One region of the Microbacterium saperdae genome, then DNA from elsewhere that is predicted to be linked to it. Evidence: predicted binding sites of a transcription regulator. Region 1 holds the regulator's gene; the other holds the start of a gene.
What was found. The regulator HrcA, encoded in region 1, represses chaperone genes, less so after heat shock. The targets are predictions, from matches to a motif close to TTNGCACTCGNNNNNNNCGAGTGCNAA.

Region 1 (14,862 bases):
CAGCAGATGCACCGGCGCCTGCGGCGCGATATCGCGCAACGCGAACAGCCGGTCGGTCTCGCCGATGATCTCGGCAGGGATCTCCCCGGTCAGGATGCGCGTGAAGATCGAGGGTTCCGTCATGGCTTCAAGTCTACTGACCACTGCGCACCGGGCGCGGGGGGACGCTCACCAGCGACCGAGCGCCACCGAGAGCACCGCGATCGCCGCAGGCCCGGCCGTCGACGTACGCAGCACGGTGTCGCCGAGCAGCGCGCGCTCGGCACCGGCCTCGGTGAGACGGGTCAGCTCCTCGGGAGCGATACCGCCCTCCGGGCCGACGACGAGCACGAGGTCACGGCCGTCGGCGACGATCTCGGACAGTCGCCCGGTCGCGGTCGGATCCAACAGCAGCACGCGTTGCGTCGCCGCCCTCTGCGCGAGCTGCGCGGTCGTGACGGGAGCACCGACGTCGGGCACCCAGGCACGATGCGCCTGCTTCGCGGCCCCGCGCACGATCGATGCCCAGCGCTCCCTGCCCTTCACGGCCTTGGCGCCCTCCCACCGTGAGACGCTGCGGCTCGCCTGCCAGGGCACGATCTCGTCGACGCCCAGTTCGCACGCCGCCTGGACAGCGAGTTCATCGCGGTCGCCCTTCGCCAGCGCCTGCACGAGCACGATGCGTGGCGCAGGAGCGGCCTGCTCCGTGCGCTCGGAGATCCGCACGTCGACCTTCCCGGGAGAGACCTCCTCGGCGACACCGGAGAGCCAGACTCCCCTGCCGTCGCCGATCGTGATCGCCTCGCCGACCCGCAACCGCCGCACGACCGCGGCATGCTTCGCCTCGGCGCCGGTCAACGAGACGACGTCTCCGACGGCCGCATCCGACGCCGATTCGAGCAGGAAGTGCAGCGCCATGGGTCAGTGCTGTCCGCGGAACCGGTCGCGCAGCTTGGAGAACAGCCCCTGCTGGAACTGGGCGAGCTGCGGGCCCGGTGCCTTCGCCTTCTTGGCGAAGTCCTCGATCAGCGCGCGTTGCGCGGAGTCGAGCTTCGTCGGCGTCACGACCTGCACGCCCACACGGAGGTCGCCGCGCTGCGTGCCGCGGAGCGGTGTGATCCCGCGCCCTTTGATGGTGAGCACGTCTCCGGACTGCACGCCGGGCCGGATTTCGAGGTCGACTTCGCCATCCAGACCCTGGATCGCGGTCTCGGTACCGAGGATCGCATCGGTCATCGAGACCTCGAGCGTCGCGAGCAGATCGTCGCCGTCACGGCTGAACGCGGCGTGCGGGTTGACCGTGACCTCGACGTACAGGTCGCCGTTGGGGCCACCGGCCTTGCCGACCTCGCCCGAGCCGGGCAGCTGCAGGCGAAGGCCGGTCTCGACGCCGGCCGGGATGTCGAGCGACACCGTGCGGCGCGAGCGCACCCGCCCCTGGCCACCGCAGGTTCCGCACGGGTACGGGATCGTGGTGCCGTAGCCCTCGCACGTGCCGCAGGGCTGCGAGGTGACGACGTTGCCGAGCAGGCTGCGCACCTGGCGCTGCACGTGGCCGGAGCCGCCGCAGATGTCGCAGGTGACCGGCGATGTGCCCTCCTGGCAGCAGGAACCCTGACACGTCTCGCACAGCACAGCCGTGTCGACGTCGATGTCACGGTGGGCGCCGAACACGACGTCACCGAGGTCGAGGGTGACACGGACGAGCGCGTCCTGGCCGCGCTCACGACGCGAGCGCGGCCGTCCGCCACGTCCGCCGCCCTGAGCGGCTCCGAAGAACGTCTCGAAGATGTCGCCGAAGCCGCCGAACCCTCCGAAGTTCCCGGCCGCGCCGTCTCCGCCGCCCATGTCGTAGCGACGGCGCGACTCGTCGTCGCTGAGAACGTCGTACGCGTGGGTGACGAGCTTGAACTTCTCCGCGGCATCCTCTCCCGGATTCACGTCCGGGTGCAGCTGCCGTGCCAGGCGTCGGTACGCCTTCTTGATCTCGTCGATGGAAGCGTCTCGGGACACCCCGAGAACCTCATAGTGGTCCGCCACAATCGCCTTTCTGCGTGTGTCTGTCGTCTGGGAGCCGCGTGTCAGCGGCTCGCCTCGTCTTCATCGAGCATCCGCGTCAGGTAGCGGGCGACCGCCCGTGCTGCCGCGAGGTTGCTCGGATAATCCATGCGCGTCGGCCCCATCACACCGACGCGAGCCATCCCGCTGGGGGCGGCATAGTTGCTCGCAACGATCGATGCCTCGCCGAGGCCGAACGGCGCGTTCTCGGTGCCGATGCTGGCCGCGAGGCCGTGCTCGTCGGTCACCATCTCACTCATCAGCCGCAGCAGGGTCACCTGCTCCTCGATGGCCTCGAGGAGCGGATGGATGCTGCCGCGGAAGTCCTGTTCCCGACGGGCGAGCGTCGCTGCACCCGCCATGACGAGCTTCTCTTGACGGAACTCGCCCAGCTCGTCGATCACGATCGCGGCGAGCGTGCGCAGTGCGGCATCGTTGGGTGTGTCCACCGTGGCGAGAAGGTTCTGGAGGCGGTCCGCTGCGTCACTGACGGCACGGCCGGTGATCAGCGCCGACAGTCGAGCGCGAAGCAGAGCGAGGTCCGCTTCATCGAGTTCGACCGGCAGCGGCGCCATCCGCTGCGAGACACCGCCGGCATCGGTCACGAGGACGATCAGGAGCCTGTTGGGCGCCAGGGCCACGAGTTCGAGGTGCGTGAGGTGCGCGCGGGCGAACGACGGGTACTGGGCCAGAGCCACCTGGCCGGTGAGCTGTGTGAGCACGCGCACCGTGCGCACCATCAAGTCGTCGAGGTCGGAGGGCTCGGCGAGGAACGACTCGATCGCCGAACGCTGCGCCGCCGACATGGGCCGGAGCTGGGCGAGGTGGTTGACGAAGACGCGGTAGCCCTTGTCGGTCGGAACCCGACCGGACGAGGTGTGCGGAGCCGTGATCAGCTCCTCGTCCTCGAGCAGCGCCATGTCGTTGCGGATCGTGGCCGCGGACACGCCGAACGAATGCCGGTCGACGATCGAGCGGCTGCCGACGGGTTCGTGGGTCTCGACATAGTCCTGCACGATCGCGCGGAGAACCTGGAGTCCTCGTTCTGTGACCATCGACTTCCCCTTCCGCTGGCACTCGGATACTCAGAGTGCCAATTCTACCGGTGCGCGGAGCTTTCCGCCCGTCTCACCCGTCGAGTCGCTCGTGCGCCGCCCTCTCGAGGCGGTTCGCGACACGTGCGGCGCGGAGCTGCGCGGCCCCCTCCGGCGTCGTCGCCTCCATCCCGGTGAGGGTCAGGACGCGTCCGAGTCGGTAATCCACGGTGTTGGGATGCACGTGCAGCGCAGCCGCCGTCGAGCGCCGATCGCCTCCGGACGCGAGATACGCATCGACCGTCTGCAGGAGTTCGTCGCCGACGCCGTCGATGCGTCGGGCGAGCAGTGCTCTCCCCGGTCCCGGGCGCGCACTCTGATACTCCAGGAGCAGGTCGTCGAGGGTGTGGACCTCGCCTTCCCCGCGGATCGCGAGCGCGATCTCGAGCAGTTCCTCCGCCACGTGCAGCGCGTCGGCGATCTCTGAGATCCCTGCCTCCACCCACGCACCGGTGCAGTTGCGCCCGAAACCGGCCTGGAGTGCACGCCGCAGGTCTTCGATCGTGTCGCCGCCGTCACGCAAGGGCACGAGTGCGGTCCCGCCGGCGGCGCCGAGAACGGCGAGAACCTCGCCCCCGGCCACGGAGTCGATCGCCGATCGCAGCCGTTGCGTCTCCCGGCGGGCGATGACATCACCGGGAGATGAATCCTCCGCTCGCCGCAGCCGGACGACGAGGATGCCGTAGCGCGAGGCCAGAGTCCGTCCCGAGCGGTGCGCCTCGCCTTCGGCGTCGCCACCTTGGGTGAGTGCCGTGAAGATCGCGAAGCGGGCGTCTCTCTCGCCGAGCCGAGAAACGGTCCAGGTGCGTTCGAAGTCTGCGGCGAGCGCGGAGGTGATCCGTTCCAGGTGGACGAAGAGCAGTCGCGCGCACTCGGCAAGAGTCGCGTCATCCTCTCGCCCCGCGTGTGCGCGCAACTGCTCCCAGATGACGGCGACGCCGCGGTGGTACGCCGCGATGACGGAGGAGAACGACGACCCTTCCTCGAATCGCCGCACGGCGGAGGCGCGCAGCAACTCGTCGTCGTTCGGCCGCCCCGTCAGCGAGTCTGCGGCAGCCTGAAGGCTGTGCTCCACAGCCCATCGGATGTCGGCGGCCTGGGAGGCGTCACCGGTCCCGTGCTGCTCCGGGTTGGTGGGGGCGATCGCGGTGATGATCCGATCGACGATCTCGCGATTCCCGAGCACGATGTCGCGCACGCTCGTTCCGCCGAGAGTCGGTTCGATGTTTGTCATGTGTCACAACTTAGGCCGTCGATACTCCGGACGGAGACCACTACTGACAGGAGGGAGATGTGATCGAACATGAATGAACGCTTCCCTCGTCTCCGAAAGGTCGATGATGACCACTGTTTCCGCCCGCGCCGCGATGAAGAGCGATGTGCGCCTCGTCGAGAAGATCGGCTACTTCGCCGCGAACTTCGGCAACATCATCCTGAGCACGGTGATCAGCTCCTTCCTGCTGATCTACCTGACCGACCATGTCGGCATCAACGCCGCCGCGGTGGGCACACTGCTGCTCGTCGCGCGGCTGGTCGACGGCGCAACCGACCCCATCATGGGTTACCTCGTCGATCATCTGCCGCGTACCTCCTGGGGTCGCTTCCGCAGCTATCTGCTCATCGGAGGAGCGGTCGGAGCCGTGGCCTTCGTCGCCCTCTTCCTCGCACCCGGGTTCGTCGGCGCATCTCTGGTCGCCGCCTGGATCACGTACCTCATCTGGGGGTTGGCGTTCGATCTGATGGACATCCCCTTGAACGCGCTGCTCCCGGCGATGAGCGCCTCTCCCCGTTCGCGCGGACAACTCGCCGCGATCAAGGGGACGACCTACCTGATCGGGACTCTCGTCGTGATCGGCGTGTCCCTGCCCGTGGTCGCCCTTCTCGGCGGTGGCGCGCTCGGCTGGCAGGTCTATGTCGTGATCATCGCCGTCGTCTCGTTCGCTCTCACCGCGACGGGCGCACTTCTGGTGCGTGAGCGGGTGGCTCCCTCCACGGCGGAGCCCTATCGCTTCTCGGATGCGAAGGCGCTCTTCCTCTCCAGTCGGGCCGTCCCCGTGCTTCTCGTCTCGAAGCTCGCAACAAGCGCTGCCAACGCCGCTCTGATGGCCGGCATCCCGTTCTTCTTCACCTACTACGCCGGAAGCGCGGGACTGGTCAGCGCGGTCGCCCTGGTGATGGTCGTGCCGATGATGCTCGGCAGCATCTCCGGCCCTCTGCTCGGGCAGCGCATCGGATTCAAGCCCGTCTACCTCAGCAGCCTCGTGATCGCCGCACTGGGCGTCGGCTCGATCCTGCTCCTCCCCGGCCTGCAGGGCCCCTCCTATCTGGTCTGCTTCGGCGTGGCAGGACTCGGTTTCGGTGGGGCGGTGGCGCTGAACTACGCGATGCTCGCCGAGCTCACCGACTTCGTCGAGCTCAAAGGCGGGTTCCGCACCGAAGGCACGCTCGCCTCGATCGGCTCCTTCGCCGCGAAAGCCGGCGCCGGGATCGGAGGGGCGCTCATCGCCTACGTGCTCGCGTTCTCGGGCTACGTCGCCGGCGCAGAGCAGACCCCCGAGGCACTCGCCGGCATCGCGCTGGCTCAGGGCGGTGTGCCTGCCGCACTCGTCGTCATCGGCGGACTGGTCTTCCTCGCCTATCCCATCACCCGCACGGTCGCGGCAGAGACCCGCGCCGCCCTGAACGAGAGGAACGACGCTCGATGACCGCCACCTGGCCCTCCGCACGCGCTCCCCGCCGCTGGCAGGGAGAATGGATCTGGAGCACGCGATCCGGACTCCTCACCCCCGGCCCGGCGGAACCGATCGGCGCCCACGATCCGACCCAGTTCGACCAGCGCGTCCTCCTGCGCCGGGAGTTCTCACTCGAAGCGGTACCCCGCACCGCTGCCCTCTACGCGACCGCCGACGCGCGCTACATCGTGTTCATCAACGGCGAGCGCGTCGGCGCAGGGCCCGGCCGTCATGATTCCGATTCGCTGACCTACGACGAATGGGACATCGCGTCGCTGCTTCGTCCCGGTCGCAACGTGATCGCGGTGATGGCTCGCTTCTACGGCGACGCGAACCCGTGGTGGGCTCCTTCGCGTCCGTCTCACACGATGGGCGGCGGAGCCTTCGCCGCGGAACTGGAGATCGACGGCGAGGTCGTCGTCGCGACGGACGCGCGTTGGCTCGTCACCGATTGCGAAGCCTGGACGGTCGCTCACCCTCAGGGTCTCCTCGCCTCTCAGCCCGCCGAGCTGTTCGACGCACGACTGTTCGATCCCACCTGGATGGCCCTGGATGCCGACGTGCAATCGTGGCTGCCGGCGCGCGTGATCGGCGAGCAGTCCGTCATCGGTCCGCGGGGGCGCACCACCCCCGGCGGGGAGCCCTACGGTGCACTCCTGCCCTCGCGGCGGCCGCAGACGACCGGCACCCTGGTCGACCTGCCCCGCGCTGCGCTCACCCCCAGCACATCGGCCCGCACTGCCGAGTCGACGACGACGCTGGTCGATCTGCTCTCCGCCGACATCACCGCCGGTGCCGTCACCGTGATCGATGCAGGACGTATCGTGAGCGGTCGCCTGCGACTGACGTTCTCCGGTGCGGCAGGAGACATCGTGCGCGGGGGCCTCCTGGAGGCCGTCGGCCCTGCGGCGTTCGAGAGTGCCGCACCGCTGCAGATCGTGCTGGCGGAGGGTAAGACCGTGTTCGAACCCTTCGACAGCGTGGGCGGGCGCTACCTCGTGCTCAGTGCGACCTCCGCTTCCGGCGCTCTACCCCGCCTTGTGCGTGCGGAAGTGCACGAGGCACACCGCCCCCGCCAGGGCGCGCACTTCGCGTGCAGCGATGAAGAGCTCCAGCGGATCGTCGACGTCTCGTTGCGCACGGTGGATCTGAGCGCTGTCGATGCCTACATCGATTGCCCCACCCGCGAGCAGCGCGCGTGGACCGGCGACTCGATCGTGCATCAGAGCGTCGACCTGGTCGCGACGTCCGACTGGTCGCTCGCCGCCTGGAACCCCGCGTTGCTCGCACGGCCCCGCCCCGACGGCATCCTCCCCATGGCGGCGGCGGGCGACTTCGCCTCACCACGCATCCCGACCATCCCGGATTGGTCTCTGCACTGGGTCGCCAGCGTGCACAACCTCTACCGGTACACCGGCGACCCTGCTCTGATCATGCCGCTGCTGCCCGCCGTCGAATCCGTCCTGCGCTGGTTCCTCCCCTCCCTGCACGACGGGCGGCTGGCCGAAGTCCCCGGGTGGGTGCTCATCGATTGGTCCCCGGTGCAGGTCGAGGGCTCCAGTGCCGCCCTCACCGCGCTGTGGGCACGTGCGCTGCGCCAGTTCTCCGACATCGCCCGATGGCTCGGAGACGAGGGCAGAGCCGCGTGGGCGGATCGGGTGTGGGCAGAGGTCGAGGTCGGTTTCGAGGCGTTCTGGGATGCCGGACGACAGGCCTATCGCGACAACATCCTCACCGACGGCACCCGTGGTCGCAGCGTCAGCGAACACGTCGCCGCCACCGCGTTCCTGGCAGGACTCGTCCCCCCGACGCGGCACGATGCGATTCGGGCCCTCCTCACCGACCGGGAAGCCATGTTCACCCGCAGTCCTCTCGCCGATCACGGGGCGGACTCCCTCGGCCCGAGCGCCGGCGCTCCCGTCTGGCGGCGCGACGCCCCCGACTGGGACACGGAGTCGCTGGTCGTGGGAGGCCAACCGTTCTTCCGTGCGGTGGTGCACGATGCCGTGGCCGCGCTGGGCGGCGAGCTGCGACCTCTCTACCGGGACTGGACACGACTGCTCACTTCCGGTCCGACGGCGCTCAGGGAGTGCTGGGAAGGCGGCTCGTACTGCCATGGATGGTCGGCGACGGTCGCGCGAGACGTCATCGTGCACACCCTCGGTGTCACCCCCGCCGAGCCGGGCTACCGGACTGCTCGCATCGCGCCGAAGCTGGAGGGCCTGGAATGGGCGGAGGCGCGCGTCCCCACGCCCCACGGCGACATCGTGCTGCGCGTCGAGCCCGAGCTCCTCGTCCTCGACACACCGGTGCCGGCGCACGTCGAGTGGAACGGCGACGTCACCACGCTTCCCGCCGGGTCGCATCGGATCACACGTGACCTACGATGACGAACATGACGCCTGATCCCCAGATCACCCTCCGCGCCGGCACCGTCCAGGGATCGACGGCCGACGGGATCCACCGCTTCCTCGGCATCCCCTATGCGGCGCCGCCTTTCGGCGAGAATCGGTTCCGCGCCCCGCAGCCGGTCGTCCCGTGGGAGGACGTCCGCAGCGCCACCCAGTTCGGCCCCACCGCCCCGCAGCTCCCCTACCCCGGCGCGATCGGAGAACTGCTCGGCTCCGTGCACATCCCTGGCGACGACATCCTCACGGCGAATGTCTGGGCACCGGCGGATGCGGAACGCGCACCCGTCGTGCTCTGGATCCACGGCGGTGCCCTGGAACGCGGGACTGCGGCGCTGTCGCTGTACGACGGTGCGGTGTTCGCGCGCGCGGGCATCGTGTACGTCTCGATCAACTACCGCCTCGGGGCCGAGGGCTTCTCGGTGCTCGACGACGCGCAGCGCAACCTGGGGCTGCGTGACGTCGCGACGGCTCTCGAATGGGTGCATGCCGAGGTGGCCGCATTCGGGGGCGATGCCGCGCAGATCACCGTGATGGGCGAATCCGCCGGCGGGGCGCTCGTCTCCGCGCTTCTCGCCCGTGACGACTCCCGCGCGCTGATCGCCAGGGCCATCATCGAATCGGGTCCCCTCGAGGCGCAGACTCCCGCCAAAGCCGCGCGCGTGACCACCCAGATGGCGAAGCGTCTGGGGATCCGAGCCGATCGCGCCTCCTTCGCCGCGATCCCTCCCGAGCAGCTGCTCGAGACCCGACGGCAGCAGTCCGCCGGCTCGTCCCCGCTCGGCGGCGCACCGGGCTTCCAGGTCGCGATCGATCCGGAGACCCTCCCGCGTTCGCCGCACGAGGTGCTCGGGACGATCGAAACCCCCCTGCTGATCGGCACCAACACCGATGAGTACCGGCTGTGGTTCCCGCCCGAGGCCGTGGCCGGCATCACCGAGGTCAAGCTGTTCGTCGCCGCGCTCGCCCTGCGCATCTCCCGTCGTGCGGTGAAGGCATACCGCGACGAGCGGCCCGGAGCATCCACGGGTGAAGTGTTCGGCCAGCTCGCGACCGACATGATCCTGCGCCGCGGACTCACCCTCGTAGCCCGAGCGAAGCCCTCGTCCACCTACGTCTACGAGTTCGCCTGGCCGAGCCCGGTGCGCGATCTGCGTGCCGCGCACGCCCTGGAGCTCGGCTTCGTGTTCGACAAGCTCGATGACGACGAGGCGCAGCGGCTCGCAGGGCCGGAGGCGCCGCGGGGTCTCGCGGTCGAGATGAACACCGCCTGGGTCTCGTTCATCACGACGGGCGACCCCGGCTGGCCCGTGTACGGATCCGGTCGCACGACGCGACTCTTCGATACCGAGAGCACGACCGTACCGCAACGCCGGACCGCGGGTCTCGACCTGCTGCCGCGCTGAGCGTCAGTCGGTCAGCTCCCGCACCACGGCGTCGGCGAGCAGCCGTCCTCGCAGGGTGAGCGTCACGCGCCCGCGGATCGCCGATGCCGCGTCGACCATGCCGTCGGCGATGAGGCCGGCCACCCGCGTGCGGTTGCCTTCCGGCAGGTCCGCGATGGCGATGCCCTCGGCGAGCCGGCTGAGCAGGAGGACGCGTTCGAGCATCTGAGCCTGCGAGTCCGGCCGCTCCGTCCCCGCGGCCGGGGATTCTGCGGCGGCGAGACGCTGCGCGTATGCGGCGGGATGTTTCACATTCCACCATCGCAGCCCGGCGACGTGGCTGTGCGCACCGGGTCCGAAGCCCCACCAGTCGCTGCCCCGCCAGTACGCGAGATTGTGACGGGAGCGCTGCTCAGGGCTGCGCGCCCAGTTGCTGACCTCGTACCAGTCGAATCCGGCCGATCCGAGTCGCGCATCGGCGAGCTCGTACATGTCGGCCTGTACATCGTCGTCCGGCGTGGGAACCTCACCTCGCCTGATCTGTCGGGCGAGCTTCGTGCCGTCCTCGATGATCAGCGCGTACGCCGAGATATGGTCCGACTCGAGCGCGAGAGCGGCGTCGAGCGACGCCTCCCAATCGGAGAGCGACTCACCCGGAGCACCGTAGATCAGGTCGACGCTCACGGCGAGACCGGCATCCTTGGCCGCCGCCACAGCGGTGCGGACGTTCTCGGGGCGGTGCGTGCGGTCCAGAGCGGCCAGCACGTGCGGCACCGCCGACTGCATGCCGACCGAGAGGCGGGTGACGCCGGCATCGGCGAGCGTGCGCGCGACCTGGGGTGTGACCGTGTCGGGGTTCGCCTCGACCGTGACCTCCGCCCCCTCGGCGAGACCGAACGCCGAGACCGCCGCGTCGAGCATCCGGGCCAGGTCTCCGGCCGGGAGGAGTGTCGGCGTACCGCCGCCGAAGAAGACCGTGTCCATCGGGCGCAGCGCCCCGGCGTCGCCGAGGACTCGTCGCGCGAGGGAGATCTCGGTCTCGAGGGTGGTCGCGTAGTCCTCCTGCTTCGCGCCGCGCAGCTCGCTGGACGTGTAGGTGTTGAAGTCGCAGTAGCCGCAGCGCACACGGCAGAACGGGATGTGCAGGTACGCCGAGAACGGGACGTGGGTGTCGATCGGCAGATCGTCGGGCAGGCGGCCGTCGGTCGGTGCCGGATCTCCCAGGGGCAGCGGTCCCGCCATCAGAGGGGGGTCGCGTAGAGCGGAGAGATCGCCCGGAGGTAGCGAGCGAAGAGTTCCCGTCGGCGCCGCTTCACGAGCGCCGGGACGGTGCGGTAGAGCAACGAGTTCGGAGAGTCGAACGCGCGCACGGTGAACCAGACCTCGTCATTGTCCTCTCGCCAGTCGAGGTCGAAGGACTCCTCGCCGCTGACGACAGAGCCGCCGACCGTGCCCAGCACGAACCCGATCCGGCGGGTCTCCTCGGTCACCGAGATGACCCGGAGCTCTGCGTCCGCCCGCATACCGCCGACGCGTCCGCGCAGGTGCAGCGTCATACCCGGACCCACGAACGGCATGCCCTCGGCGTCGTAGCGCGGTTCGACATCGCGCTTGCTCGGCGCGATCGGGTTGCCCTCCGCATCGAAGCTCACTCCTGCGTAGGCGGGACCGGGAGCGGGACGCACATCTTCGACGCCGAGCCCTGCTGCACGTTGCGCGGTCCACGAGAGCAGCGATTCGCCGGCGCTCTGGAAACGCTCGACCCCACTGCCGATCCGCCAGGAGTCCTCCGCCGGGATACTGCGCTCCGGCGGGTACTGCATCAGATCGGGCGCGTGGGTCGCACCCACGGCCGCATAGTCCACCGTGTCGTCTCGGAAAGTCCCGCGCCGCATGAGTTCCAGCCTACTGGGGGTTACCTGAGCGAACACCCCCACGCGCCGTCGGCGGTCACATGCCGTCGCCGCCGGCCACCCGACGGCTCAGCGCGAAGCGGTCGCGATCTCGGACTGGACGATGCGGATGTAGGCGCGCGACACCGAGAGCTGCAGCACACGGAGAGCCGGTGCCGCGAGGCGCCAGAACAGGTTCGAGGGGCAGGAGAGCGACCGCGCGGTGAAGACCCCGTCCGCATCCAGCACGAACGACTCTTCGCCGTAGAGCGGATGCCCCGGGCGTGTCTCGTAGCCGAAACCGTCTCGCCCCGCCCACACCACACGCACGGGTTCGGCGAACCGGATGCCGAACATCCGCTTCGCGAGGATCCCCTCCCCATCAGCCGCGGGAGCGTCCGCAGGGACCTCGAACCCTGCTCGTCGCTTGAACTCCCACGAGCTCACCAGCGCGGCGACCGCGTCGCGGGCTCTCGGCGGAACCACGACGGATCGCTCGGTGAGCCGCAGCCCCGCCGGGACAGCATCGAGCGGATGACGGGTCGTCCCCCGCTCATACGCCGGGAATGGCATCCCTACTTCTTGTCCTTGCCGTCGACGTCGCCGGAGAGCGCCGCGATGAACGCCTCCTGGGGAACCTCGACGCGGCCCACCATCTTCATGCGCTTCTTGCCCTCTTTCTGCTTCTCGAGGAGCTTGCGCTTTCGGGTGATGTCACCGCCGTAGCACTTGGCGAGCACGTCCTTGCGGATCGCGCGGATCGTCTCGCGAGCGATGATGCGTGCACCGATGGCGGCCTGGATCGGCACCTCGAACTGCTGCCGGGGAATCAGCTTGCGCAGCCGCTCCGCCATCATCGTTCCGTAGCTGTAGGCCTTGTCCCGGTGGACGATCGAGCTGAAAGCATCGACCTTCTCGCCCTGGAGGAGGATGTCGACCTTCACGAGGTCGGCCTCCTGCTGGCCCGACGGCTCGTAGTCGAGCGACGCGTACCCCTGGGTCTTCGACTTCAGCTGGTCAAAGAAGTCGAAGACGATCTCACCGAGAGGGATGTTGTAGCGCAGCTCGACGCGCTCCTCGGAGAAGTACTCCATGCCCAGCAACGTCCCCCGGCGCGACTGGCAGAGTTCCATGACCGTGCCCACGTAGTCCTTGGGCAGCAGGATGGCGGCCTTCACCATCGGCTCCGAGACCGAGCCGATGCGGCCGTCCGGGTACTCGCTGGGGTTCGTGACGGTGACCGTCTCGCCGGTGTCCGAGGTCAGAACCTCGTAGATCACACTGGGCGCGGTGGTGATCAGGTCGAGGTCGAACTCGCGCGCCAGCCGCTCGGTGATGATCTCGAGGTGCAGCAGTCCCAGGAATCCACAGCGGAAGCCGAAGCCGAGGGCGACAGACGTCTCGGGCTCGTAGACGAGGGAGGCATCGGACAGCTTGAGCTTGTCGAGCGCCTCACGCAACTCCGCGTAGTCGCTGCCGTCGATCGGGTACAGGCCGGAGAACACCATCGGCTTGGGGTCCGTGTAGCCGGGAAGAGCATCGGTCGCCGGCTTGCGCGCGGTCGTGACCGTGTCGCCGACCTTCGACAGACGCACGTCCTTCACGCCGGTGATCAGGTACCCCACCTCGCCGACGCCGAGCCCCTTGGACGGGATCGGTTCGGGGCTGGACACCCCGATCTCGAGAAGCTCGTGATTGGCACCGGTCGACATCATCTGGATCCGCTCGCGGGGCGAGAGGCTGCCGTCGATCATGCGCACGTAGGTGACGACACCGCGATAGGCGTCGTACACCGAGTCGAAGATCATGGCGCGCGCCGGCGCATCCGAATCCCCCCGGGGCGCCGGGATCTCCTGCACGAGGCGGTCCAGCAGTTCCTGGACGCCGACGCCGGTCTTGCCCGAGACGCGGAGCACGTCCTCCGGCTTGCCACCGATCAGCGAGGCCAGCTCCTTGGCGTACTTCTCGGGGTCGGCGGCGGGAAGGTCGATCTTGTTCAGCACCGGGATGATGTGCAGGTCGTTCTCGAGCGCCAGATAGAGGTTGGCGAGCGTCTGCGCCTCGATCCCCTGGGCCGCATCGACGAGGAGGATCGCACCTTCACACGCGGCGAGGGAACGGGACACCTCATAGGTGAAGTCGACGTGACCGGGGGTGTCGATCATGTTGAGCGCGAAGGTCTCACCGCCCAGCTCCCACGGCATCCGCACGGCCTGGCTCTTGATGGTGATGCCGCGCTCGCGCTCGATGTCCATGCGGTCGAGGTACTGAGCTCGCATGTCCCGCTCCGAGACGGCCCCGGTGATCTGGAGCATGCGGTCGGCGAGGGTCGACTTGCCGTGATCGATGTGCGCGATGATGCAGAAATTGCGGATCTGCGCCGAAGGCGTCGCGGCAGGCTGAAGAGGAGTGAGGGCGCGTGGTGACATGTCCCGTCGATTCTACGGTGAGGGGAGGCTAATGCCCGATTCGCCCGATCGGGTGATAGTCTCCCGAAGTTGCCCGGGACCAATCCGTGACACCGGATCCCGTGGGCGATAAGACTCCGTCACAGACCAAGTGGAGGCGTCGTGTCGCGCAGATCGGCAGATGGTGTTTGACTGTCTTCCCGGCTCAGCGTTGCGCCGACGGATACCGCGCGCGTCCGTAGAAGAGAAAGACTCATCACCTTGATCAAGTACCTCTTGCGCCGATCACTCGGCTGGCTGCTGATGATCGTGGTCGCGACGAACCTCACCTATTTCCTGGCGTGGGGCTTCCTCGATCCGAAGAACAACTTCGTCGGCCGACGCCCTCCGCTCTCCCCCGAGCAGATCGATCAGCAGCTCATCCCGAAGAACCTGAGCGACACCGTCCCGCTCATCGAGCGCTGGTGGACCTGGCTGTCGAACATCCTGCTGCGCTGGGACTGGGGCGTGAGCCCCACCGGCGGATCGGTCAACGAGCAGGTCGCCTACCGCATGTGGATCAGCGCGGAGCTCGTGCTCGGCGCGACGATCATCTCCACGATCCTCGGCATCGCGCTCGGCGTGTACACCGCTTCCCGCCAGTACAAGCTCGCCGACCGCATCGGCCAGGCGACCTCGATCATCACCATGAACGTCAATATCGTCGTCGCCGCTCTCGCCCTGGTGCTCTTGGCCATCAACTTCAACGAGTGGGTCGGCGTCCGCGTCTTCTACGTCACGGGTAGCTCCTCGAAGGGGGTCGAGGGCTTCTTCCCCGTCCTTGTCGATGCCTTGCAACACCTCGTGTTGCCGACCATCGCCCTGGTCATCGTCGGGTACGCGAACATCCACTTCCTGCAGCGCTCC
Region 2 (14,862 bases), 1.4 Mb from region 1:
CGAGCGCGGCCTCGATGCGGGCGATCACCTCGGCGCCGTTGCGTGCGTCGCGCACGGCGCTCGTGGCGGTCGCGAGGAGCGCGTCGACGCGCTCCTCCTCTGCCACACGACGAGCCTGCGTGACGGCGGCCTCGAGCGCGCGCACACCCTCTTCCGAGATCGCACCGTCGGGTGTCAGGTAGCGCATCAGGCGCAGCACCGTCCGATCACTCGTCGTCGCCAGCGGCCGGCCGCCCGGGCGGACGTCGGCGGCGAGCATATGGACGGTGTTCGATCCGATGTCGAGGACTCCCAAGCGCACGGGACGACACTACTCGTCCCCGTTACGATGTATCCGTGACCACCGTCGACCCCACGCTGCCGCTGTCGCCCTACCGGGAGATCGGCCGCGCGGAGTGGGCGCGCCTCGCGGCAGACCTTGATCAGCCGCTGAGCGAGACCGAGGTCGTCGAGGTGCGCGGCATCGGCGATCGGCTGAGCATGACCGAGGTGCGCGAGGTCTACCTGCCGCTGAGTCGACTGCTGAGCCTCTACGCCACGTCGACCAAGCGCTTGGGCGCGGCCACCAGCGCGTTCCTCCAGGAGGACGACACCACGACGCCGTTCGTCGTCGGTGTCGCCGGCTCCGTCGCCGTGGGCAAGTCCACGATCGCCCGCCTGCTCCGTGAACTGATGAGCCGGTGGCCGGGCACACCGCGGGTCGAGCTCGTCACGACCGACGGCTTCCTCTACTCGAACGCGGAGCTCGAGCGTCGAGGGCTCATGGAGCGCAAGGGCTTCCCGGAGTCCTACGATCGCCGCGCGCTGCTCGAGTTCCTCACCGAGGTGAAGAGCGGTGCCGCCGAGGTGCGGGCGCCGTTCTACTCCCACATGCGGTACGACATCGTGCGCGACGCCCACGTGGTGGTCCGCCGCCCCGATGTCGTGATCGTGGAGGGGCTCAACGTGCTGCAGCCACCCCCCGCCCCGAACGACGTGGCCGTGAGCGACCTCTTCGACTTCTCGATCTTCGTCGACGCCGACACGGCGCACATCGAGAAGTGGTACGTCGATCGCTTCCTCGCGCTGCGTCAGGGCGCGTTCAGCAACCCCTCCTCGTACTTCAACGTCTTCGCGCATCTCACGGACGAGGAGGCGATCACCACGGCGCTCGGGTACTGGAACGAGATCAACATGCCGAACCTCGTCGAGAACGTGATGCCGACCAAGCATCGAGCACGGTTGGTCCTCCGCAAGGGCATCGATCACGACGTCGAGAGCGTCCTGCTGCGCAAACTCTGAGGTCCCGGCGTCCGCGGTATTGTTCGGACGACTCGCAAAAAACCGGCCGTACCCTTGATCCCATGTGTGGAATCGTCGGATACGTGGGCCCGCGCCCCAGCCAGGACATCCTTATCGCCGGGCTCGCCCGTCTCGAGTACCGCGGCTATGACTCCGCCGGTGTCGCCGTCATCGATGGCGACGGTGCCTTGGGCATGCGGAAGAAGGCGGGCAAGCTCGCCGTGCTGCGCGACTCGCTCGCCGAGGCGCCCCTCGGCGACGGCTCGACGGGCATCGGTCACACGCGTTGGGCCACCCACGGAGGTCCGACCGACGTCAACGCCCACCCGCACCTCGCGGATGACGACAAGCTGGCCGTCATCCACAACGGCATCATCGAGAACTTCTCGGCACTGCGGGCGGAACTCCTCGCCGACGGCGTCGTCTTCCGCAGCGAGACCGACACCGAGGTCGCCGCGGCCCTGCTCGGACGGGCGTACGCCGACAACGGCGGAGACCTGCAGCTCGCATTCCGCAGCATCGTGAACCGCCTCGAAGGCGCGTTCACGCTGCTCGCGATGCACCAGGACCACCCCGGACTCGTGGTCGGCGCCCGCCGCAACTCTCCGCTGGTGATCGGTCTGGGCGAGGGCGAGAACTTCCTCGGCTCCGATGTCGCCGCTTTCGTCGAGCACACCCGCAAGGCGCTGGCGATCGGTCAGGATCAGATCGTCTCGATCACCCCCGACGCCGTCGCGGTCACCGATTTCGCCGGTACGCCCGTCGAGCCGGAGCCCTTCGAGGTCTCCTGGGATGCCGCCGCCGCAGAGAAGGGCGGATGGTCGAGCTTCATGGCCAAGGAGGTCGCCGAACAGCCCGAGGCGGTCGCGAACACCATCCGCGGCCGTATCCAGGACGGTCAGGTCGTGATCCCCGAGCTCGAAGGACTCGACGAGCTCTTCATCGGCATCAACCGCGTCATCATCACCGCGTGCGGCACCGCCTCGTACGCCGCGCTGGTCGGCAAGTACGCGATCGAGCAGTGGGCCCGCGTCGCGGTCGACGTCGAGCTCGCGCACGAGTTCCGCTACCGCGACCCGGTGATCGGCGCCGACACGCTGGTCGTCTCGATCAGTCAGTCCGGCGAGACCATGGACACGCTGATGGCCGTCAAGTACGCCCGCGAGCGCGGCGCGCGCACCCTCTCCGTCTGCAACACGCAGGGCGCCACCATCCCGCGCGAGTCGGATGCCGTCGTCTACACGCACGCCGGACCCGAGGTGGCCGTGGCGTCGACCAAGGCGTTCTCCGCCCAGATCACGGCGCTGCTGCTCCTCGGTCTGCACATGGGCCGTGTGCGCGGCGCGATCGAGGACGCATCCGTCGACGTCGCCGAGCTCGGCGCGCTGCCGGAGAAGATCGCCAAGGTCCTCGAGAGCGAGCAGGAGCACGTCACGCAGCTCGCCGGCTGGATGGCCGACACCCGCTCCGTGCTCTTCCTCGGTCGTCACGTGGGCTACCCGATCGCGCTCGAGGGCGCGCTCAAGCTCAAGGAGATCTCCTACATCCACGCCGAGGGCTTCGCCGCCGGCGAGCTCAAGCACGGTCCGATCGCGCTCATCGAGCCCGGACAGCCGGTGTTCGTGCTCGTGCCGTCGCCGCGCCACTCGGCGCTCGTGCACTCGAAGGTCGTCTCGAACATCCAGGAGATCCGCGCCCGCGGTGCCCGGGTGATCGTGATCGCCGAAGAAGGCGACGCCGCCGTGCTGCCCTTCGCCGACGAGGTCATCCACATCCCGCTCGCCGGCGCGATGTTCGAACCGCTCCTGGCGGTCGTCCCGCTGCAGATCTTCGCGATGGCGCTCGCCACCGCCAAGGGCCTCGACGTCGACCAGCCGCGCAACCTCGCGAAGTCGGTCACGGTCGAGTAACCCTGTCCGATCGCCGAGTACGGCATCGTGACGAGTGCACGGCGTCTTCGCACGAAGATGCCGTGCACTCGTCGGTTTCCGGTGCAGTCGGCGCGGGCGTCCGCCGCAGCCCGAGAGCAGGGCGCGGGTAGGCTGAACGGGTGATCATCGGGACCGGCATTGACCTCGTGGACATCCCGCGGTTCGAGCGGACGCTCGAGCGGACTCCGCGCCTCTTGGAGCGGCTCTTCGCACCCTCAGAACGCGGCCTCCGGCTCCCGTCGCTCGCTGCGCGCTATGCCGCGAAGGAAGCGCTGATCAAGTCGCTCGGCGGCTCCGACGGCGTGCACTGGACCGAGATCGAGATCGCCTCCGAACCCTCGGGGCGTCCGCACTTCGTGCTCTCCGGATCGACCGCGCAGGTGATCGAGGAGCGCGGGATCAGCCGACTGCACCTGACCATGTCCCACGACGCGGGCCTCGCCACCGCGTTCGTCGTCGCCGAAGGAGCACCGCTGTGACCGTCCCGTTCCGTGAAGCGACGATCGACCTCGATGCGATCGCCGACAACGTGCGCCATTTCCGACGTCTCACGGGCGTCGAGGTCATCGCGGTCGTCAAGGCCAACGCCTACGGGCATGGTGCGGCGGCGGCGGCCGTCGCCGCCCTCTCCGGAGGAGCGACACGGCTCGGCGTGGCCGAGATCCCCGAGGCTCTCGATCTGCGCCGCCAGGGGATCACAGCCCCTCTCCTGGCCTGGCTGCACGCACCAGGGGAGACGTTCGCGCAGGCGGCCGCGGAGAACATCGAGCTCGGCATCTCCTCCTTCGACCAGCTCGAGGCCGCCGCGCGAGTGGCCAGCGTCGACCGCCCGGTCGGGGTGCACCTGAAGTTCGAGACCGGGCTGTCACGCAACGGCATCGCCCCGGCGGACTGGGGGAGGGTGCTGGCGGAGGCCGCGCGACTGGAGCGGATCGGACGGCTCCGCGTCGTGGGCCTCTTCAGCCACCTCTCGAACACCTCGCTCGACGACGACCGCGCGGCGCTCGCGAAGTTCGAGGATGGCGTGACCGCTGCGGCTTCGTTCGGCATCCGCCCTGAGATCCGCCACATCGCCGCGACCGCCGCCGCGATCGACCTGCCGGAGATGCGGCTCGACGCCGTCCGCGTCGGCGTCGGGATCTACGGCCTGTCGCCCTTCGACGACCGCAGCTCCGCCGAACTGGGGCTGCGACCGGCCATGACGCTGCGCGGCGCAGTCGCCGCCGTCCGTCGAGTCCCTGCCGGCACCGGAGTCTCGTACGGTTACGACCACCGCACCGATCGCGACACGACCCTCGTGCTCGTGCCCCTGGGATACGCCGACGGCGTTCCGCGTCACGCCTCGGGAAAGCTGCCGGTGAGCATCGCCGGCCGCCGCTTCACCAACGTCGGACGCATCGCCATGGACCAGTTCGTGGTCGACGTCGGCGACACTCCGGTGTCGATCGGCGACGAGGTCGTGCTGTTCGGCGACCCCACGCTCGGTGTGCCCTCGGCGGCGGACTGGGCGCAGGCGGCGAGCACGATCAACTACGAGATCGTCACACGCATCGGCGCACGCGTGCCACGGAAGTCCTCGTGAGCCTGGACGCCTCGTTCCTGGGCCGCGCGGAGGTCGCGACCTCCGAGGCGATGGAGCAGCTCGGCCTGCGCATCGGCGAGCAGTTGGAGGCCGGCGATCTCCTGATCCTGACCGGACCGCTGGGGGCGGGCAAGACGACGTTCACCCGCGGCCTGGCGGAGGGGCTCGGCGTGCGGGGTCCAGTGCAGAGTCCGACCTTCGTGATCGCCCGCACCCACCCGTCGCTGGTCGGCAGGGCGCCGCTGGTGCACGTCGACGCCTACCGGCTCGGCACCGGCGCGGAGCTCGACGACCTCGACCTCGACCTCGCGCGCTCCGTCGTCGTGATCGAGTGGGGTCGTGGCATGGCCGAGGACCTCGCGGAGTCGTGGTGGGACATCGAGCTGGAGCGCCCGGTCGGAGCGGCCGGCGGCGATATGGATCCGTCTGAGCTGGATGCCGACGCCCCGCGGATCGTGACCATCACGCGCGGCGCACGCTGAGGCCGCGCGTCCACGACTCAGGATCGATGCCACCGCCGTCCGGCGTGCGGCGCTGACTCCGGCGATGCGCATGACAGCACGGCACCGACCTCCTGAGTCGGGAACGCCGACTACCCTGGAGGGGTGATCCTCGCCGTCGACACCTCTCTGGGAACAGCCGTCGCTGTCGTCGATCCCGACGGCTCCTCCTGGTCCGAAGCCGCGGCGGTCGACCCCCTCGGCCACGCCGAGGTCATCGGCGACCTGCTCGTGCAGGTGCTCGATGACACGGACGATGCGATCAGCCTGGTCGTCGCCGGCATGGGGCCCGGACCGTTCACCGGTCTGCGCATCGGCATCGCCACTTCCCGCGCCTTCGCACTGGGGCGGGGCATCCCGGTGGTCCCTGTCCCGAGCCACTATGCGGCCGCTCTCACGGCGATCGAGTCCGATGGCGTCGACGGCCCCTTCGCGGTCGTCACCGATGCGCGACGGCGTGAGGTCGCGATCACGGTCTTCGACGGGACGGATGACGACGGCATCCCGAAGGTCGTCGCCGAGACCCTGCTCGTTCCGCAGGCCGAATCCGATGCGCACCTCGGGAGCATCCGCCGACTCGATGTCGCGTCGCTCTCGGCGGTCGACCTCGCGAAGGTCGGTGCGAGGGCCGTGGCCGCGGGGCGCGAGCTGGGGGATTCCGAGCCGTTGTATCTGCGCCAGCCGGACGTGCGCGTCCCCGGCGTGCCCAAGCGGGTGGGCTCATGACTCTGCGGGCGGCGACGCCGGCCGACCTCGACGCGATCATGCTCATCGAGAACCGCTCCTTCCCGAGCGATGCCTGGAGCGCCGAGAGCATGGCAGCCGAACTCGCCAGTCCGCACGGACGCTATCTCGTCGACGAGCATGAGGGAGCCATCATCGGCTACGGCGGGGTGCGCGCCCTGCAGGGCAGCGCGGACGCCGATATCCAGACCATCGCGCTGGACGCGGATCACCGGGGCGCCGGCCGGGGTCGCGCCCTGCTGCGTGCACTCCTGGACGCGGCGGCGGACCGCGGCGCGCGCGAGGTGTTCCTCGAGGTGCGCGCCGACAATCCGACAGCGGAGGGGCTCTACCTCTCGGAGGGATTCGAGGAGATCGGGCGCCGCCCGCACTACTATCAGCCGGACGACGTCGACGCGGTCGTGATGCGCGTCGACCTGCGGCGCCGCGCGGTGCCGTCGTCCGGATCGGCCGAGGAGGCGAACGCATGAGCGAGCCGCTGGTGCTCGGTATCGAGACGAGCTGTGACGAGACCGGTATCGGAATCGTCCGTGGTCGCACGTTGCTGTCCAACACGATCGCCTCGAGCATGGACGAGCATGCCCGCTATGGCGGTGTGGTCCCGGAGGTCGCGGCCCGCGCGCACCTGGAGGCGCTGCAGCCGTCGATCGAGGCCGCGCTCGCCGAGGCGGGCGTCGGGCTCGACGATCTCGATGCGGTCGCCGTGACCAGCGGCCCCGGTCTCGCCGGGGCGCTCATGGTCGGGGTCGGCGCGGCGAAGGGTCTCGCCGTCTCGCTGGGCAAGCCGCTCTATGCCGTGAACCACCTGGTGGGTCACATCGCGGCCGACATCCTCACGGCCGACTCCGAACCTCTGGAGTACCCGACGATCGCGCTGCTGGTATCGGGCGGACACACCTCGTTGCTGCACGTTCGCGACCTGACCACCGATGTCGAGCTGCTCGGCGAGACCATGGATGACGCGGCCGGTGAGGCGTTCGACAAGGTCGCGCGCCTGCTCTCCCTCCCGTACCCCGGTGGTCCCGAGATCGACCGCGCTGCGCTCGAGGGAGACCCGAACGCCATCCGGTTCCCCCGTGGGCTCTCCCGCGCATCCGACCTGGCGAAACATCGCTACGACTTCTCCTTCTCCGGGCTCAAGACGGCCGTCGCGCGCTGGGTGGAGCGCTGCGAAGCCGACGGCGTCGAAGTCCCCGTCGCCGATGTCGCCGCCAGTTTCCGCGAAGCGGTCGTGGACGTGCTCGTCACGAAGGCCCTCGCGGCGTGCGCCGACCTCGGAGTCCCTCGGCTGCTGCTCGGCGGCGGCGTCATCGCCAACCGCCGCCTGCGCGATGTCGCGCTGGAACGAGCCTCCGCCGCGGGGGTGACCGTGCGGATCCCGCCGCTCTCGCTCTGCACCGACAACGGCGCGATGATCGCGGCGCTCGCCGCGGAGCTGATCTCGGCGGGGCGGCAGCCGTCGACCCTGGCCTTCGGCGCGGATTCCACGCTGCCGGTGACCGAGATCCAGGTCGACGAAGCGGTGCTGACATGAGCGACCCGCACGCGGATGGTCCGCGGGATCCTGGTGCGGATGCCGGCTCCACTCCCACGAGCATCGACCGCCCGAGCGACGAGGTGGAACGCCCTGCGGGCGCCGCGCGACTGCCCGGCGCGCGGCGTGACGGCTACACCAGACTCCCGACGGGACCGGTGGGGATCGAGCCCGTCGTGGCCACCGGTCCGGTGATCGACGACGATCAGGAGACCGCGTGGGAGCCGTCGACCGGAGCGCTCGGCGTCGACGATGCCCGCTTGGCGCCCTGGGCGCTGCTCGCCGCGATCGTCGCCCTCGTGGCGTCGTTCTTCGTCGGCTGGGGGATTCCGCTCGCGGTCGTCGCTGTGATCGCATCGATCATGTCGCTGCGTCGTCCGGTCGAGAGCCGCGCGATCGCACGATGGGCCCTGGTCCTCAGTCTCTGCGCCACCGTCTACAGCCTGGGCTGGCTGGTGTGGGCCGGCATGCAGTTCGAGAGGCTGGGATAAGCGGATGCCGGATGACGATGAGGTCATCGAGCTGAGAGCTCTGCAGGCGCGCGCCTACGGGCGTGGCGGGGGACTGACCGCCTCGGACGCCGCACGACTGGATCAACTGGTGCAGCGCCGGGCCGAGCGGGACGCGAAAGGCGCGGCCGACGGGATCCCCGCAGTCGAGCCGATGATCCCCGAGGCGACGGATGCCGTCGCCCGCCCTCTCCACGACCTGCGCCAGAACGCGGAGCCGACCGCTGCCGCAGCGACCGCCGAGACCGTCGACTCCGGCGCGCACGGTGCGAGGACGGCGTCCTTCCCGGTCCTGCTGCGTGAACGCTGGCGTCCGATGCTGATCGGCGTCGCCGTCGTGCTCGGCATCGGCATCGGCCTCGGCGGGGTCCTGTTCGGGCGAGGAGGAGCCGAAGCGGTGGCACTCACACCCGCTCAACAGGAGTGGCAGCGCGAGATCATGGGTGAGGCGACGTATGACCAGGGTTCGCTGCGCGCCGTCGCCGTCGAGGCGGGCGTGGTGCTCTGGATCGCGACGAAGAAGGACGGAAGCCTCACCTGCCTCGTGCTGGGGGACGGCGCTCACACGACCTCGGAGTGCGACACCAGCACGGTCGTGCGCGACAGCGGGCTCTACGGCACCCTGATGGTCGAGCGGGGTGAGGGGCAGACGGAGGTCACGGCGCAGATGATCCTCACCGCTGCCGGCGAGCCCGCGGTGGTCTCGGACAGCTACGAGTACGACCCCGAAGCGATGACGAGCTCGTATGCGAACGACGAGGAGGCGCGCTTCGCCGAGACGCTGGTCGCCCAGGGATTCGATGCGCGCACGGTCTGGGTGGTCGGCTACGACGACGAGATCCCGATCTGGACGGCGGTGCGCACAGAGGAGTCGACGCAGTGCCTGATCTACGGCATGACTGCGGGCGTCGCGGACATCCGCTGTGCGGATCCCGCGGCCGGCGAGGGGCTCTGGGTCGAGCACGTCGATGCGGCGACGGCGCAGTCGACGCGCGTCGAATGGCAGTTCACCTCGAATCACGGCACCAACCTGGTGATCACTCGAGAGGGTGCGTTCGAGCATGGTGTCGTCGAAGAGTGAGCAGGCGGAGCTGCGTGAGCTGCAGCGGAAGGCCTACGGTCGCGACGGCGGCCTGACGGATGCGGAGGCGCGACGACTGCGGGAACTGGAGCGCGCGGTGGTCGCGTCGGTGTCGGCGGCGTCCGTCGCGTCGGTGCCCGTGCTCCCGGTCGCACCTCTCGCGCCGGAGCGTCCTCCCGCTGACCGGGGGACCGTCGCGGTGGATGCCGGGGGTCCCGGCCCGGACGCTGCTGCGGGATGGGCCACGGTTTCTGATGAGGGCGGCTCCGCGACGCCCTCCGACGATGGCGGCGACACCGCCGCCGACGCACCCGGAGGCGTCGCCCGCCTCCGCGCACTGCTGCGCGGACACGGGGGAGTGATCACCGTCGCCGCCGTTCTGCTGCTGGCGATCGGCATCGGCGCGGGGTGGGCGTTGTTCGGCAGCCGCGGTGACGACATCCCGCTGACCGAGGCCCAGCAGCAGCGCAAACTCGAACTATACGAGAAGGGCGGGTACGACGAGGGCTCGGTGCGCGCCGTCGGCCAGGATGACGACGCGCTGGTCTGGTACGGCACGAAGAGCGACGGCGCCGACATCTGCCTCGTGCTCGACGTGGCGAAGCAATCCGGCGAGAACTGCCAGCCCTTCGACGACCTGACGACCTTCAGTCTTTCCGCGATGACGATGGTCCCCGGTGAGGGGGACGAGGCGCCGACCGGGGTCATGGCCTACCTGATGTACTCCACCGCGGGTGTGCCGCTCGTCAGCATCCAGCGGTGGGATCAGTCCTACGGCGTGCTCGAGCAGTTCGCCGGTGCGGAGCGCGCGCGGGCCCAGGAGCTGATGGACGGAGACGAGGCCATGAACCTCGCCGTCGTCGGGTACTTCCGCGAGCGACCGGTGTGGCTCATCGACCGGTGGAACGGCAACGGCTCGGAGACCTGTCTCATCGTCGATGGCGCGGAGGGCCGATCGACGTGCCGTCCGAACGAGGATGCACTCTCCGACGGCATCGCCGTGTACGTGTCAGACGACGAGGTCGTGCCGGGTGGGGAGCTCGACGCGTCCGCGATCTGGAGCCTGGAAGTCGAGTACACGCCGAGTCAGACGCCGTACCTCACGATCATCCACGATCCCGAATCGATCTCGGTGTCCACGGACGGTGAGATGCGACTCGACGGTTCACGGCTCGAGCTCGGCGGCGAGTACGGCGACCCGATCGAGGTCGTCCCGCCGTCCACCGACTCGAAGGGCTGAGCGGCGGTTCTACGCAGCAGGCGGCACCCGGTCGGCGAGGATGGCTCGGCGCTGGTCGCCGATCCGGGCGAGGATCAGGGTGGCGCTGCGGTCGCCGCGCAGAGTGAGCTTCTTGCGGAACGCCGCGGGGTCGATGTCGACGCCGCGCTTCTTGATCTCGAGCGTGCCGATGCCTTCGGACTTCAGCACCGCACTGATCGCCTTCGGATTCGCGGCCATGGTCTCGCGCACGCGGAATGTCTGCACGAACGGACTGGTGACCGCGGCATCGGAGGTGAGATAGGCGATCCGCGGGTCGAGCATGCCGGCATCGAGGCTCCGCGCCACGTCGCCGATCAGTCGAGCGCGGATCACCGCGCCGTCGGGCTCGTGGAGGAACGCGCCGAGCTCGCGGGTCGATGCGTCCTCTGCGTCGGCTCCCGCCGTCAGCTCGTGCGACTTGTCGCCGCGCATCACCAGGGCCGCGCGGCGCACGCCGGATCGTGCCAGGGCACCCGTCCAGACGACGAGTTCCACCACGCTGCCGTCCGCACTCACCCACTGTGCTTCGGCGTCGTCGGGGAGCGCATCGCGGTCATGCGCCGGTCCCAGCTTGATCCCGGTCGGAACGCGCGCGGCGAGGTCGAAAGCCCAGTCCAAAGAGGGTGAGTAGTCGTCGGCCGAGACGCGACGGGTCTCGCTGTGCCCCGAGGTGCGTCGAGCGGGATCCATCCACACCGCGCCGCTGGTAGACAGGTCGGCTTCCTCGGCGGTGCTGTGTCGCACGACGGCCCCGGTTCCTTCGCCGTCGACCGGACCGAACGGCGCGAGGTTGTACGCTGCGATCGCGGCCGTGACCTCGTCGGCGTCCACGGCGAGCACATCGAGTCCGGCGCCGGCGAAGGCCAGCGCATCGCCGCCGATGCCGCACCCGAGGTCGGCGACACTCGTGATGCCGGCGCGGCGCATGCGCTGGGCATGACGCACCGCGACACCGAGCCGGGTGGCCTGCTCGAGTCCGGCGCGGGTGAACAGCATCCGTGCCGCGAACGCGCCGAACTTCGCGGTCGCCTTCGTACGCAGGTGCGCCTGTCCGACGACGGCCGAGACCAGGTCGGGGGAGTGGCCGGCGGCGCGCAGCCGCGACACTGCGCGCGCCACCTCCGCGGTGGACTCGATCGGGCCGAGCCCGTCGAGCAGCTCCAGGCCGTCGGGGGTCAACAGGGCTTGCAGCTCGGACATCTCCACGTCCCCAGCCTAGGCCGCGGGCACTGCTGATCGCGTGCGGTGCACGACTCCGATTGGCACTCGCATTGCATGAGTGCCAGCGGAGCGCCTAGACTGGATTAGCACTCTCGGGTTGAGAGTGCGAACAAGTCTTTCGTGTCAGCGTCAAGAAAGAAGAGGTAGACCGTGTCGGTTTCCATCAAGCCGCTCGAGGACCGCATCGTCATCAAGCAGGTCGAGGCCGAGCAGACCACCGCGAGTGGCCTGGTCATCCCCGACACCGCCAAGGAGAAGCCCCAGGAGGGCGAGGTCGTGGCGGTCGGCCCCGGTCGCATCGACGACAACGGCAACCGTGTTCCGCTCGACGTCGCCGTGGGCGACCGCGTGCTCTACAGCAAGTACGGCGGCACCGAGGTGAAGTTCGGCGCAGACGAGTTCCTCGTCCTGTCGGCCCGCGACGTCCTCGCGGTCGTCGTTCGCTGAACCAGCGTTCCTCGAAGGGGCTCGGGTGCTACGGCACTCGGGCCCCTTCTGCGTTCCCGGGCGCGCGGTAGAACGCCCCCGGCCAGGCAGCATCCGTTTCCTGCCAAAGTCCTCGCGCCGGCGGCCCCTCGCGACGGCGGCCGTCGCGGCGGGCATAGGGTTGTGCGGTGACCCCCGATACGACGAACCGCGCGACGCAGACGGCCGGTGTCGGATTCGCCGGTGCCGCGTACCTCCTCTGGGGAGTCCTTCCTCTCTACTTCCTCCTCCTGCTGCCCACAGGGCCGTGGGAGGTCGTCGCGTGGCGCGTGCTGCTCTCCTTCGTCTTCTGTCTTCTCCTGCTCACGGTCATGCGCGGGTGGGGTGCGTTCCGCGCCATCATCCGCCAGCCGAAGCTCCTGGGCTGGACCGCGCTGGCGGGGCTCCTGATCTACGTCAACTGGCAGGTCTTCCTCATCGGCACGTTGACCGGAAACGTCGTCGAGACCAGCCTCGGCTACTTCATCAACCCGATCACCACGGTGCTGCTCGGAGTGTTCGTGCTCAAGGAGCGCATCCGACGCCTGCAGTGGGCTGCCATCGCGATCGCGGCGGTCGCGGTCGTCGTGATCATGGTCGCCCACGGCTCCTTCCCCTGGATCGCGCTCTCACTGACGGCGTCCTTCGGCATCTACGGCCTCATCAAGAAGAAGATCGGCCCCGCGGTCGATGCGGTCAGCGGGCTGACGCTCGAGTCGTTCTGGCTGATCCCGATCGCGATCGTGCAATTGATCATCGTGGCGCAGACGCCCGCCGGCCTGACGATGGGCACCCAGGGCGGATGGCACGCCGTCCTGCTCGCGTTGGCCGGCGTCGCCACCGCGGTCCCGCTGCTCCTCTTCGCGGCGGGCACCCGTCGTGTCAACCTGACCGTGATCGGCATGATCCAGTTCATCACCCCGGTGATGCAGTTCCTCATCGGTGTCGCGGTACTCCACGAGCCGATGCCGCCGGAGCGCTGGGCAGGGTTCATCATCGTCTGGATCGCGATCACGGTCTTCGTCATCGACCTGCTGCTCGCCGCCCGCCGCAGCCGTCGGATCGCGCAGGCCGAGCTCGTCTGATCGCAGGCACGGAGCGGGCGGAACCCGGTGTCGGATCGTTAACGCACCGAGATACTTGCGACCCCTCAGCGCGCGTCTCACGCCCTAGGGTTAGAGCACCCGACCGTGGTCTCGATCCACGTTCAGTTACGCAAGGGAGCATCAATGAACGCATTGAAGGGTTCGCGTACCGCGAAGGTCTTCGCAGGGATCGCGCTGCTCAGCGCATCCGCCGTCGTCGTCGCTGGTTGTAGCAGCACACCGTCCGATGAGGGAACGGGTGGCGAGAAGCCGGCCGCCGACCTCACCCTCAAGCTCGGCTCGCTGCTGCCGCAGACGGGTTCGCTGGCATTCCTCGGACCGCCCATGGAGTCCGGTGTGGGCCTCGCCGTACAGGAGGTCAACGACGCGAAGGCCGGCGTCACGATCGAGCTGACCGCCGAGGACGAGGGCGACACCGACACCAAGGCATACGAGACGTCGATCACCAAGCTCCAGGGCGCTGGTGTCTCCGCGATCGTCGGAGCCGCCGCATCCGGTGTCTCCAAGCTGATCCTCGACGGCAACGTGAGCGCGGGGATCCTCCAGATCTCGGCCTCGAACACGTCGCCCGACTTCACCACGTGGGACGATGACGGACTGTACTTCCGCACCGCCCCCAGCGATCTGCTGCAGGGCGAAGTGCTCGGCAACCTGATCGCCGAGGACGGCGCCAAGACGCTCGGCATCATCTACCAGAACGACGCCTACGGCACCGGCCTGTTCGACGCCATCAAGACCACGTTCGAGGGCACTGGTGGCGAGGTCGTCGCCGATGCGTCGTTCAACGTCGGCGACGCGCAGTTCGACGCACAGGTCGAGACCATCAAGGCGCAGAACCCTGACGCCGTCGCGATCGTCTCGTTCGACCAGTTCAAGACCATCGCACCGTTGCTGGTGAACGCCGGCATCTCGGCCGACAAGTTCTACATGGTCGACGGAAACCTGTCCGACTACGGCGACGAGATCCCGGTCTCTCTCGAGGGCGCGCAGGGAACCAAGGCGGGTCCCGTGCTCGAGGACGACTTCACCGACCGTCTCCAGACGTACTGGACGGGTGAGGGCAACGCCGAGGTCAAGGACTTCACGTACGCGGCTGAGGCATACGACGCCGTCGTGCTGGTCGCCCTGGCTTCGCTCGCTGCCGGCTCGACCGAGGGCGCGGACATCGCGGCCAAGATGCAGGAGATCTCGGGCGGTTCCGGCGAGGGCGAGAAGTGCACGAGCTTCGCAGACTGCGCCAAGATCATCAACGACGGTGGCACGGCCGACTACGACGGATACTCCGGCGAGGTCACGTTCGATGAGAACGGCGACCCGCAGGGTGCCACGATCGGCATCTACAAGTACGGCGCGGACAACCTGATCGCCCGCACCAACTGATCACCCGGTCCGCTCGCAGGAGCTGATCACACTCGAAGGCCTCGGATGCTGCATCCGGGGCCTTCGTCGTGCACCTGGTGTCGGGCGGACTCGGCACGCGTTGTCGTCCAGATGCTCGAGTTCCGGCATGAGGTGCCAGCTCCGAGGCACGAACAGACGAAGAGGGGGGTGGATGCCGTGGCATCCACCCCCCTCTCGTCGTGTCAGGCGGCGTCCGTGCCCAGCGTGCCGAGGTACAGCCCGATCACCTTGGGGTCGTTCAGGAGA

Region 2: a site for HrcA is predicted at 11,683-11,709, ahead of groES (co-chaperone GroES). Genes of this name have one in related genera too.

Annotation. Positions count from the first base shown of each region.
Region 1 covers NZ_VFOX01000001.1:1,560,304-1,575,165, reverse strand. Annotated here, with positions in the region: gene FB560_RS07410 (histidine triad nucleotide-binding protein) at 1-123, opposite strand, end outside; gene FB560_RS07405 (16S rRNA (uracil(1498)-N(3))-methyltransferase) at 169-897, opposite strand; gene dnaJ (molecular chaperone DnaJ) at 901-2,019, opposite strand; gene hrcA (heat-inducible transcriptional repressor HrcA) at 2,061-3,092, opposite strand; gene FB560_RS07390 (PucR family transcriptional regulator) at 3,166-4,365, opposite strand; gene FB560_RS07385 (MFS transporter) at 4,472-5,836, shown strand; gene FB560_RS07380 (alpha-L-rhamnosidase-related protein) at 5,833-8,253, shown strand; gene FB560_RS07375 (carboxylesterase/lipase family protein) at 8,259-9,677, shown strand; gene hemW (radical SAM family heme chaperone HemW) at 9,681-10,898, opposite strand; gene FB560_RS07365 (DUF1990 family protein) at 10,898-11,551, opposite strand; gene FB560_RS07360 (DUF1990 family protein) at 11,639-12,121, opposite strand; gene lepA (translation elongation factor 4) at 12,124-13,977, opposite strand; gene FB560_RS07350 (ABC transporter permease) at 14,218-14,862, shown strand, end outside.
Region 2 covers NZ_VFOX01000001.1:2,911,106-2,925,967, reverse strand. Annotated here, with positions in the region: gene FB560_RS13820 (Ppx/GppA phosphatase family protein) at 1-301, opposite strand, end outside; gene coaA (type I pantothenate kinase) at 337-1,281, shown strand; gene glmS (glutamine--fructose-6-phosphate transaminase (isomerizing)) at 1,344-3,191, shown strand; gene FB560_RS13805 (holo-ACP synthase) at 3,332-3,691, shown strand; gene alr (alanine racemase) at 3,688-4,794, shown strand; gene tsaE (tRNA (adenosine(37)-N6)-threonylcarbamoyltransferase complex ATPase subunit type 1 TsaE) at 4,791-5,276, shown strand; gene tsaB (tRNA (adenosine(37)-N6)-threonylcarbamoyltransferase complex dimerization subunit type 1 TsaB) at 5,400-6,020, shown strand; gene rimI (ribosomal protein S18-alanine N-acetyltransferase) at 6,017-6,508, shown strand; gene tsaD (tRNA (adenosine(37)-N6)-threonylcarbamoyltransferase complex transferase subunit TsaD) at 6,505-7,572, shown strand; gene FB560_RS13775 (hypothetical protein) at 7,569-8,063, shown strand; gene FB560_RS13770 (hypothetical protein) at 8,068-9,162, shown strand; gene FB560_RS13765 (hypothetical protein) at 9,143-10,402, shown strand; gene FB560_RS13760 (class I SAM-dependent methyltransferase) at 10,412-11,629, opposite strand; gene groES (co-chaperone GroES) at 11,795-12,091, shown strand; gene rarD (EamA family transporter RarD) at 12,259-13,194, shown strand; gene FB560_RS13745 (ABC transporter substrate-binding protein) at 13,339-14,595, shown strand; gene FB560_RS13740 (ABC transporter ATP-binding protein) at 14,799-14,862, opposite strand, start outside.